3 regions of the Lysinibacillus sp. RS10 genome follow, and region 1 is predicted to be linked to each of the others. Evidence: a T-box and tRNA genes for the amino acid it is inferred to sense, from the RefSeq annotation. Region 1 holds a T-box; the other regions hold tRNA genes.
The links. The T-box of region 1 lies ahead of argS (arginine--tRNA ligase). A T-box ahead of a tRNA ligase gene usually reads a tRNA of that ligase, here a tRNA-Arg.

Region 1 (3,267 bases):
AAAGCTTGATGTTTACATTTTATCAATACGACCAGATTCAAAATAAAAGTAAATCATTATTAAGTAAGGAAACAGCAGATTATACTGCTTTCGCTTATTCTGAAGGTAATAATAAATTGTATTTTGCAGATGGTATATCAGATCGTACAATACAATTATTTGAAAATGACCTAAATACTAATCAAATGAAACAGTTAACCACGGTCTTTAATAACGTCGATTTTATCCAAATAGACAAAGAACAAAAAATGATCTTTATGAGAGTATTATTAAGAGATGAATTTAAAAATTTTCATATGGCTACCTATAATCTTGAAACACAGAAAATACAGATATGGGAAGAAGAAAATAAGGATAGAAGTGTTTTAGATTTTAATTATAACCCAAACAATAATCAATTAATTGTAGTATCTTTCTCCCAGGACGAACATCAGAAGAAACTTGACGTGGCTAATAAAAATCAAACGAAATTACAACCGACCAAATACAGTTTAGATATTTATGATATTGAAGGACAAAAAAAGAAACATATAGCCGATGTTGAGAGATTTATAAGTGGAGCATCATTGGCGCCAGATGCTAGTTCGGTTATCATCAGCTATGATGAAGCTGTAGACAGTCCTATTTCGCACGTTGTAGAAATAGATATTAAAACAAAAAAGGTAGTGCCTTTACTAGATCGTAGTGGTATTTATTCGAAAATTCGCTCCGAAATTCGATGAAAAAAAAGAAGGATTTTATTTCTTATCTAGTGTGATTGATGAAGAAAAGGGTTATAGCATTTTGAAAATACCTAAAGAGAGCGTACTTTCATACTATGACATTAAGAAAAAGAAAGTTAAAAATATATGGCGGGCTGAAAAAAGTGTCATTGTAAACTATTCAGCTGATAATTTTTAATGAGTAAAGAGTGCTAAGTACAACGCTCAAATATAAAGAGAGCAATCTAGCTAAATTTTATTTGCGCGAAAAACATTACAGAAATTACTCTCCATTGCCCTGAGAAGATGTTTTGGCGTTGTTTAATTAAATCGAATAATTCAGAAAAAACCATTGACTTTAGAAAATCGAGCATGTAAAATATTTCAAAATTACTGTTAAATTCGATGAAAAAGAGAGTAGTTTATGGTGGGACTGGAAAGCGAATTAGGGACGGTGTGAGCCTAATGCAGCAGCCATAAATGAAACGCACTTTGGAGAAGGTTCTCGAATGAGTTGTAGAGAATACCGGGGAGTCACCTCGTTAACAACGGAAAGTGGTCATATAATATGGCAACTAGAGTGGTACCACGGGATAACTATGCTCTCGTCTCTATTTTAGAGACGAGGGCTTTTTTTATCTTCATTCAGCAGAAAACGCTTATCTCTAAAGGTAAGAGATGAAAAGGGGATGTGGTTCCTTTTCAGTGAGTTTCCAACCCGCTACTGAATGATGATAATGCCTCCGGACGTTATTACGCCAAGGCAAAATTGATTATATATTGGGAGGAGAAAAAAACATGCATACACAAATCGCGAAAAGCATTGCTGAGGCATTAAAGAATGAGCTTTCTGTCAACGAAATTCAACATTTACTGGAGAAACCGAAAAAATTGGACTTATGGGATGTGGCATTTCCATGCTTTATACTAGCTAAGAAATTAGGGAAATCGCCTCACAGTATCGCTTCCGAAATTAAAAACAATATACGTTGTGAAAAAGTGCAAGATGTTCAAGTAGTAGGTGGTTACGTCAATATTTTTTACCATCAGCCGATGATTACAAAACAGGTGCTTAGTCAAATAGTAAAAGAAAAAAATTTATATGGAACCCAACAGGAACCAAAAGGAAATGTAGTTTTTGATTTTTCTTCCCCTAATATAGCGAAGCCTTTTTCAATGGGCCATTTACGTTCTACAGTAATCGGTAATGCTTTAGCAAACATTGCCGAGAAAAATGGCTATAAAGCAATTCGTATTAATCATTTAGGGGACTGGGGAACACAGTTTGGAAAATTAATCGTGGCCTATAAAAAATGGGGAGATCGACAAAAAATTGAAGCTGCTCCCATAAAGGAATTATTAAAAATATATGTGCAGTTTCATGAAGAGGCGGAGCAGGATGACACACTCAATGAACAGGCACGTGCCGCATTTAAAGCATTAGAGGATGGGGATGAAGAGACATTAGCTCTTTGGCAATGGTTTAGAGATGCATCACTTGTAGAATTCAAGACCATTTATCAACTGCTGGGCATTGATTTTGATTCATTCGATGGGGAAGCTTTTTACAATGATAAAATGGCTGCTGTTGTGAAAGAGCTGGAAGAAAAACAACTGCTAGTGAAATCGGATGGTGCGTATGTCGTTGAATTAGACAAAATGCCGCCATGCTTAATAACTAAAACAGATGGTGCTACGCTTTATGCTACTCGTGATTTAGCAGCCGCTTTTTATCGACAAAAAAAATATGACCCTAAAAAAATATTTTATGTTGTAGGGAATGAACAATCTCTTCACTTTACCCAATTATTTAAGGTTATTGAAAAGATGGGGTACAATTGGGCAAAAGACTTACAGCATGTTCCTTTCGGGATGATTCTGCAAGAGGGGAAAAAAATGTCGACGCGTAAAGGCAAGATTGTTCTTTTAGCAGATGTACTGAAGGAAGCGATTGCTACAGCGAAGCGAAATATCGATGAAAAAAATCCAATGCTTGAGCAGAAAGATAGCATCGCACATCAGGTCGGTGTTGGAGCGGTCATTTTTAACGATTTGAAAAATGATCGTCTACACGATATTGAGTTTTCCATTGAGCACATGATGAATTTTGAGGGAGAAACAGGGCCATATATACAATATACTTATGCACGTATTTCATCTCTATTAGAAAAAGCAGAATACAACGGTAACGAAGTTTCTTGTGAAACATTAGGTGAGCAAGCATGGCCAGTCATTTTATTACTAGAACAGTTTCCCAATGTAATTACCAACGCTTTTGAGCAAGCAGATCCAAAACAAATTGCTAAATATGCCATACAATTAGCGCGTCTATTTAATAAATATTATGCGCAAAATAAAGTATTGGTCGATGACAACCAAAGAAGTTCACGATTAGCATTTTGTCAATGTGTATCTGTTGTTTTAAAAGAATCGTTAGCAGTGTTAGGAATTGAAGCACCTAAAAATATGTAGGCGCTTCTATATCATCGTTGTAGATGCATTTTCAGTCATTTATTGATATGAAATTGACCGCAACTAGAAAAAATGGTACAAGGAAATAGTGTGA
Region 2 (3,267 bases), 2.1 Mb from region 1:
CAACTAAGATCAAGGGTTGCGCTCGTTGCGGGACTTAACCCAACATCTCACGACACGAGCTGACGACAACCATGCACCACCTGTCACCGTTGTCCCCGAAGGGAAAACTATATCTCTACAGTGGTCAACGGGATGTCAAGACCTGGTAAGGTTCTTCGCGTTGCTTCGAATTAAACCACATGCTCCACCGCTTGTGCGGGCCCCCGTCAATTCCTTTGAGTTTCAGTCTTGCGACCGTACTCCCCAGGCGGAGTGCTTAATGCGTTAGCTGCAGCACTAAGGGGCGGAAACCCCCTAACACTTAGCACTCATCGTTTACGGCGTGGACTACCAGGGTATCTAATCCTGTTTGCTCCCCACGCTTTCGCGCCTCAGCGTCAGTTACAGACCAGAAAGTCGCCTTCGCCACTGGTGTTCCTCCAAATCTCTACGCATTTCACCGCTACACTTGGAATTCCACTTTCCTCTTCTGCACTCAAGTCCCCCAGTTTCCAATGACCCTCCACGGTTGAGCCGTGGGCTTTCACATCAGACTTAAAGGACCGCCTGCGCGCGCTTTACGCCCAATAATTCCGGACAACGCTTGCCACCTACGTATTACCGCGGCTGCTGGCACGTAGTTAGCCGTGGCTTTCTAATAAGGTACCGTCAAGGTACAGCCAGTTACTACTGTACTTGTTCTTCCCTTACAACAGAGTTTTACGATCCGAAAACCTTCTTCACTCACGCGGCGTTGCTCCATCAGGCTTTCGCCCATTGTGGAAGATTCCCTACTGCTGCCTCCCGTAGGAGTCTGGGCCGTGTCTCAGTCCCAGTGTGGCCGATCACCCTCTCAGGTCGGCTACGCATCGTCGCCTTGGTGAGCCGTTACCTCACCAACTAGCTAATGCGCCGCGGGCCCATCTTATAGCGACAGCCGAAACCGTCTTTCAGTATTTCACCATGAAGTAAAATAGATTATTCGGTATTAGCCCCGGTTTCCCGGAGTTATCCCAAACTATAAGGTAGGTTGCCCACGTGTTACTCACCCGTCCGCCGCTAACGTCAAAGGAGCAAGCTCCTTCTCTGTTCGCTCGACTTGCATGTATTAGGCACGCCGCCAGCGTTCGTCCTGAGCCAGGATCAAACTCTCCATAAAAAGAAATTTGATTAGCTCAAATTGTTTTGCTGGCATCATGTTTGATGTCCAAAATTTTGTTTTGTTCATTAACTCAAGGTTAACTACTAAAAACTTTATTGATTACGTTTTGCTTGTTCAGTTTTCAAGGTTCATGTTGTTATCTCGTATCGACAACTTCTTATATCTTACGACATAAAGATTTAATTGTCAACAAGTTTTTAAAAAGTTTTTTTGGAGCGGGTGATGAGAATCGAACTCACGACATCAGCTTGGAAGGCTGAGGTTTTACCATTAAACTACACCCGCAAGAAATAATATTTATTTAAATGGCGCGCCCGACAGGAGTCGAACCCATAACCTTCTGATCCGTAGTCAGACGCTCTATCCAATTGAGCTACGGGCGCATATATTAACAAATCGACTTGGTGCGGCCGAGAGGACTTGAACCTCCACGGGGTTGCCCCCACTAGGCCCTCAACCTAGCGCGTCTGCCATTCCGCCACGACCGCATTCAATTAGCGACTTTTTTCATTATATTATAATAATCGTAAAAGTCAACGTTTCTTCTTAAAGAGATGAGCCATGAAGGACTCGAACCTTCGACCCTCTGATTAAAAGTCAGATGCTCTACCAACTGAGCTAATGGCTCAAACTAAGAAATGAATGGCTGGGGTACTAGGATTCGAACCTAGGCATGACGGAATCAAAATCCGTTGCCTTACCGCTTGGCTATACCCCAATAAGTGGCGGTCCCGACCGGGATCGAACCGGCGATCTCCTGCGTGACAGGCAGGCATGTTAACCGCTACACCACGGGACCAATGTTGCTATATTTTTATAAAAAAGCTATAAAATGACCCCTACGGGATTCGAACCCGTGTTACCGCCGTGAAAGGGCGGTGTCTTAACCACTTGACCAAGGGGCCATGGCTCCGAAGGCAGGACTCGAACCTGCGACAACCTGATTAACAGTCAGGTGCTACTACCAACTGAGCTACTTCGGAATAATCCATATGTTTTGTCGTCGTTATCTTGTCGACTTTTACTATTATAGGGATATATCAAGTAAACGTCAACCCTTTTTATTAAGTTTTTTTATTCCACTAGTTTTAAGCGACCTAAACACTTACTACAGCAATATCTCTCTACATTCATTCTAATTTTTCTTACATATATTTGTTGGCATTTTACACATGTATATGTATAGAGATGACGTTGCTTTTTCCGAGAAGTTTTTGGTGTTTGCAATGCTGAGCAAAATCGAGGTGCCCCTACTTCTTTTAATAGCTCTCGAAAATCTTTGTCTCGATGCTGATATCCCTTACCTTCTAAATGTAAATGATAATGACATAATTCGTGGCGAACTATACCCTCCACTTCGTTAATACCATATAATTCATACGCTTTTGGATTAATTTCTATATTGTGTGATTGTAAAAGATAGCGTCCACCCGTTGAACGTAATCTTGGATTAAAATATGCTTGATGCATAAATGGCTTCTGGAAACTTTCTAATGATATTCTACTGATAAGACCTTGTAGTTCCTCATTGTTCATAGCTAGTTCACCTCTAACAACAAGAATACCACACTGCGTAGTATAGACAGTGTGGTATTAATTTATTACACTTCCATCGTTTGAATTTTAGGAGGAAGCATCGTTAAAGCGATACGCCCTTTATTGACATCTATTTGTTCTACCCAAACCGTTACAATATCTCCTAGTGCAACAACTTCTAATGGGTGTTTAATACGTCTTTTTTGCAATTTAGAAATATGCACAAGCCCGTCCTGCTTCACTCCAATATCTACAAATGCTCCGAAATCAACTACGTTTCTCACTGTACCTTGCAATTCCATCCCAACTTGTAAATCTTCCATTTTTAATACATCCGTTTTCAGTAGTGGTTGAGGGAACGCATCACGTGGATCGCGACTAGGTTTCATTAATGTATCTACAATATCTTGAATTGTGACTGCTCCAATACCTAAAATCTCGCTTAAATTTTGTACACCTAGGGATGCAATAGATTCCTCCGCCTTCTGCGTCCCAATCTCTTTTTTATCAATTTGCGCTACCTCTAAAATCCGCTCTGCTACACTATAGCTTTCAGGGTGAATACCCGTCGCATCGAATGCATTTTTTGC
Region 3 (3,267 bases), 2.4 Mb from region 1:
GAGACCTACAAGTCGAGCAGGGTCGAAAGACGGGCTTAGTGATCCGGTGGTTCCGCATGGAAGGGCCATCGCTCAACGGATAAAAGCTACCCCGGGGATAACAGGCTTATCTCCCCCAAGAGTCCACATCGACGGGGAGGTTTGGCACCTCGATGTCGGCTCATCGCATCCTGGGGCTGTAGTCGGTCCCAAGGGTTGGGCTGTTCGCCCATTAAAGCGGTACGCGAGCTGGGTTCAGAACGTCGTGAGACAGTTCGGTCCCTATCCGTCGTGGGCGTAGGAAATTTGAGAGGAGCTGTCCTTAGTACGAGAGGACCGGGATGGACACACCGCTGGTGTACCAGTTGTCTTGCCAAAGGCATCGCTGGGTAGCTATGTGTGGACGGGATAAGTGCTGAAAGCATCTAAGCATGAAGCCCCCCTCAAGATGAGATTTCCCATTACGCAAGTAAGTAAGATCCCTCAAAGACGATGAGGTAGATAGGTTCGAGGTGGAAGTGTGGTGACACATGGAGCTGACGAATACTAATCGATCGAGGACTTAACCAAAATGTTTGAAACATTCAATGCACGTTTATCCAGTTTTGAAAGAACAAGAAAGTTTTTAAAAAAAGCTTGCAATTATAACAAAATGTGTTATAATAAATCTTGTCTTTAAAATAGTCTAGTGATGATGGCAAAGAGGTCACACCCGTTCCCATACCGAACACGGAAGTTAAGCTCTTTAGCGCCGATGGTAGTTGGGGGCTTCCCCCTGTGAGAGTAGGACGTCGCTAGGCATTATACCCAGGAGGATTAGCTCAGCTGGGAGAGCACCTGCCTTACAAGCAGGGGGTCGGCGGTTCGAGCCCGTCATCCTCCACCATTTGCCGGTGTAGCTCAGTTGGTAGAGCAACTGACTTGTAATCAGTAGGTCGTGGGTTCGACTCCTATCGCCGGCACCATAGTTTTGAGCCATTAGCTCAGTTGGTAGAGCATCTGACTTTTAATCAGAGGGTCGAAGGTTCGAGTCCTTCATGGCTCACCATTTAAATTGCCAACAAAATATGCGGGTGTGGCGGAATTGGCAGACGCACTAGACTTAGGATCTAGCGCCGCAAGGCGTGGGGGTTCGACTCCCTTCACCCGCACCATTTTTTAAGAATTTCATAATTGCCAGGATAAATAAATCTTATGCACATGCGGAAGTAGTTCAGTGGTAGAACACCACCTTGCCAAGGTGGGGGTCGCGAGTTCGAACCTCGTCTTCCGCTCCAAATGTGCCGGGGTGGCGGAACTGGCAGACGCACAGGACTTAAAATCCTGCGGTAGGTGACTACCGTGCCGGTTCGATTCCGGCCCTCGGCACCATTTTATTTTTATAATTAGCGCCCGTAGCTCAATTGGATAGAGCGTCTGACTACGGATCAGAAGGTTGTGGGTTCGACTCCTGCCGGGCGCGCCAATAAAACAAACGGAATGTAGCTCAGCTTGGTAGAGCACTTGGTTTGGGACCAAGGGGTCGTAGGTTCGAATCCTGTCATTCCGACCATTTTTTCTTAAATTTAGGGGCCTTAGCTCAGCTGGGAGAGCGCCTGCCTTGCACGCAGGAGGTCAGCGGTTCGATCCCGCTAGGCTCCACCAATTAAAATAAATGAACCTTGAAAACTGAACAAGCAAAACGTAATCAATAAAGTTTTAAGTAGCTATCCTTGAGTTAGTGAACGAAACAAATTTTGGACATCAAACATGATGCCAGCAAAACAATTTGAGCTAATCAAATTTCTTTTTATGGAGAGTTTGATCCTGGCTCAGGACGAACGCTGGCGGCGTGCCTAATACATGCAAGTCGAGCGAACAGAGAAGGAGCTTGCTCCTTTGACGTTAGCGGCGGACGGGTGAGTAACACGTGGGCAACCTACCTTATAGTTTGGGATAACTCCGGGAAACCGGGGCTAATACCGAATAATCTATTTTACTTCATGGTGAAATACTGAAAGACGGTTTCGGCTGTCGCTATAAGATGGGCCCGCGGCGCATTAGCTAGTTGGTGAGGTAACGGCTCACCAAGGCGACGATGCGTAGCCGACCTGAGAGGGTGATCGGCCACACTGGGACTGAGACACGGCCCAGACTCCTACGGGAGGCAGCAGTAGGGAATCTTCCACAATGGGCGAAAGCCTGATGGAGCAACGCCGCGTGAGTGAAGAAGGTTTTCGGATCGTAAAACTCTGTTGTAAGGGAAGAACAAGTACAGTAGTAACTGGCTGTACCTTGACGGTACCTTATTAGAAAGCCACGGCTAACTACGTGCCAGCAGCCGCGGTAATACGTAGGTGGCAAGCGTTGTCCGGAATTATTGGGCGTAAAGCGCGCGCAGGCGGTCCTTTAAGTCTGATGTGAAAGCCCACGGCTCAACCGTGGAGGGTCATTGGAAACTGGGGGACTTGAGTGCAGAAGAGGAAAGTGGAATTCCAAGTGTAGCGGTGAAATGCGTAGAGATTTGGAGGAACACCAGTGGCGAAGGCGACTTTCTGGTCTGTAACTGACGCTGAGGCGCGAAAGCGTGGGGAGCAAACAGGATTAGATACCCTGGTAGTCCACGCCGTAAACGATGAGTGCTAAGTGTTAGGGGGTTTCCGCCCCTTAGTGCTGCAGCTAACGCATTAAGCACTCCGCCTGGGGAGTACGGTCGCAAGACTGAAACTCAAAGGAATTGACGGGGGCCCGCACAAGCGGTGGAGCATGTGGTTTAATTCGAAGCAACGCGAAGAACCTTACCAGGTCTTGACATCCCGTTGACCACTGTAGAGATATAGTTTTCCCTTCGGGGACAACGGTGACAGGTGGTGCATGGTTGTCGTCAGCTCGTGTCGTGAGATGTTGGGTTAAGTCCCGCAACGAGCGCAACCCTTGATCTTAGTTGCCATCATTTAGTTGGGCACTCTAAGGTGACTGCCGGTGACAAACCGGAGGAAGGTGGGGATGACGTCAAATCATCATGCCCCTTATGACCTGGGCTACACACGTGCTACAATGGACGATACAAACGGTTGCCAACTCGCGAGAGGGAGCTAATCCGATAAAGTCGTTCTCAGTTCGGATTGTAGGCTGCAACTCGCCTACATGAAGCCGGAATCGCTAGTAATCGCGGATCAGCATGCCGCGGTGAATACGTTCCCGGGCCTTGTACACACCGCCCGTCACACCACGAGAGTTTGTAACACCCGAAGTCGGTGGGGTAACCTTTTGGAGCCAGCCGCCGAAGGTGGGATAGATGATTGGGGT

Region 2: it has a tRNA-Arg gene. The T-box ahead of argS (arginine--tRNA ligase) is inferred to sense a tRNA for this amino acid. The anticodon was not compared.
Region 3: it has a tRNA-Arg gene. The T-box ahead of argS (arginine--tRNA ligase) is inferred to sense a tRNA for this amino acid. The anticodon was not compared.

The regions. Positions count from the first base shown of each region.
Region 1 covers NZ_CP167122.1:2,455,648-2,458,914, reverse strand. Annotated here, with positions in the region: gene ACB089_RS12535 (hypothetical protein) at 1-722, shown strand, start outside; T-box leader at 1,098-1,317, shown strand; gene argS (arginine--tRNA ligase) at 1,500-3,173, shown strand.
Region 2 covers NZ_CP167122.1:307,841-311,107, reverse strand. Annotated here, with positions in the region: rRNA gene ACB089_RS01720 (16S ribosomal RNA) at 1-1,138, opposite strand, end outside; tRNA gene ACB089_RS01715 (tRNA-Gly) at 1,353-1,426, opposite strand; tRNA gene ACB089_RS01710 (tRNA-Arg) at 1,448-1,524, opposite strand; tRNA gene ACB089_RS01705 (tRNA-Leu) at 1,544-1,629, opposite strand; tRNA gene ACB089_RS01700 (tRNA-Lys) at 1,697-1,769, opposite strand; tRNA gene ACB089_RS01695 (tRNA-Gln) at 1,785-1,859, opposite strand; tRNA gene ACB089_RS01690 (tRNA-Asp) at 1,865-1,940, opposite strand; tRNA gene ACB089_RS01685 (tRNA-Glu) at 1,975-2,046, opposite strand; tRNA gene ACB089_RS01680 (tRNA-Asn) at 2,048-2,124, opposite strand; gene ACB089_RS01675 (SprT family protein) at 2,216-2,677, opposite strand; gene ACB089_RS01670 (Tex family protein) at 2,743-3,267, opposite strand, start outside.
Region 3 covers NZ_CP167122.1:4,857,549-4,860,815, reverse strand. Annotated here, with positions in the region: rRNA gene ACB089_RS24250 (23S ribosomal RNA) at 1-549, shown strand, start outside; rRNA gene rrf (5S ribosomal RNA) at 664-779, shown strand; tRNA gene ACB089_RS24240 (tRNA-Val) at 790-865, shown strand; tRNA gene ACB089_RS24235 (tRNA-Thr) at 869-944, shown strand; tRNA gene ACB089_RS24230 (tRNA-Lys) at 952-1,027, shown strand; tRNA gene ACB089_RS24225 (tRNA-Leu) at 1,049-1,133, shown strand; tRNA gene ACB089_RS24220 (tRNA-Gly) at 1,182-1,256, shown strand; tRNA gene ACB089_RS24215 (tRNA-Leu) at 1,262-1,350, shown strand; tRNA gene ACB089_RS24210 (tRNA-Arg) at 1,368-1,444, shown strand; tRNA gene ACB089_RS24205 (tRNA-Pro) at 1,455-1,531, shown strand; tRNA gene ACB089_RS24200 (tRNA-Ala) at 1,548-1,623, shown strand; rRNA gene ACB089_RS24195 (16S ribosomal RNA) at 1,768-3,267, shown strand, end outside.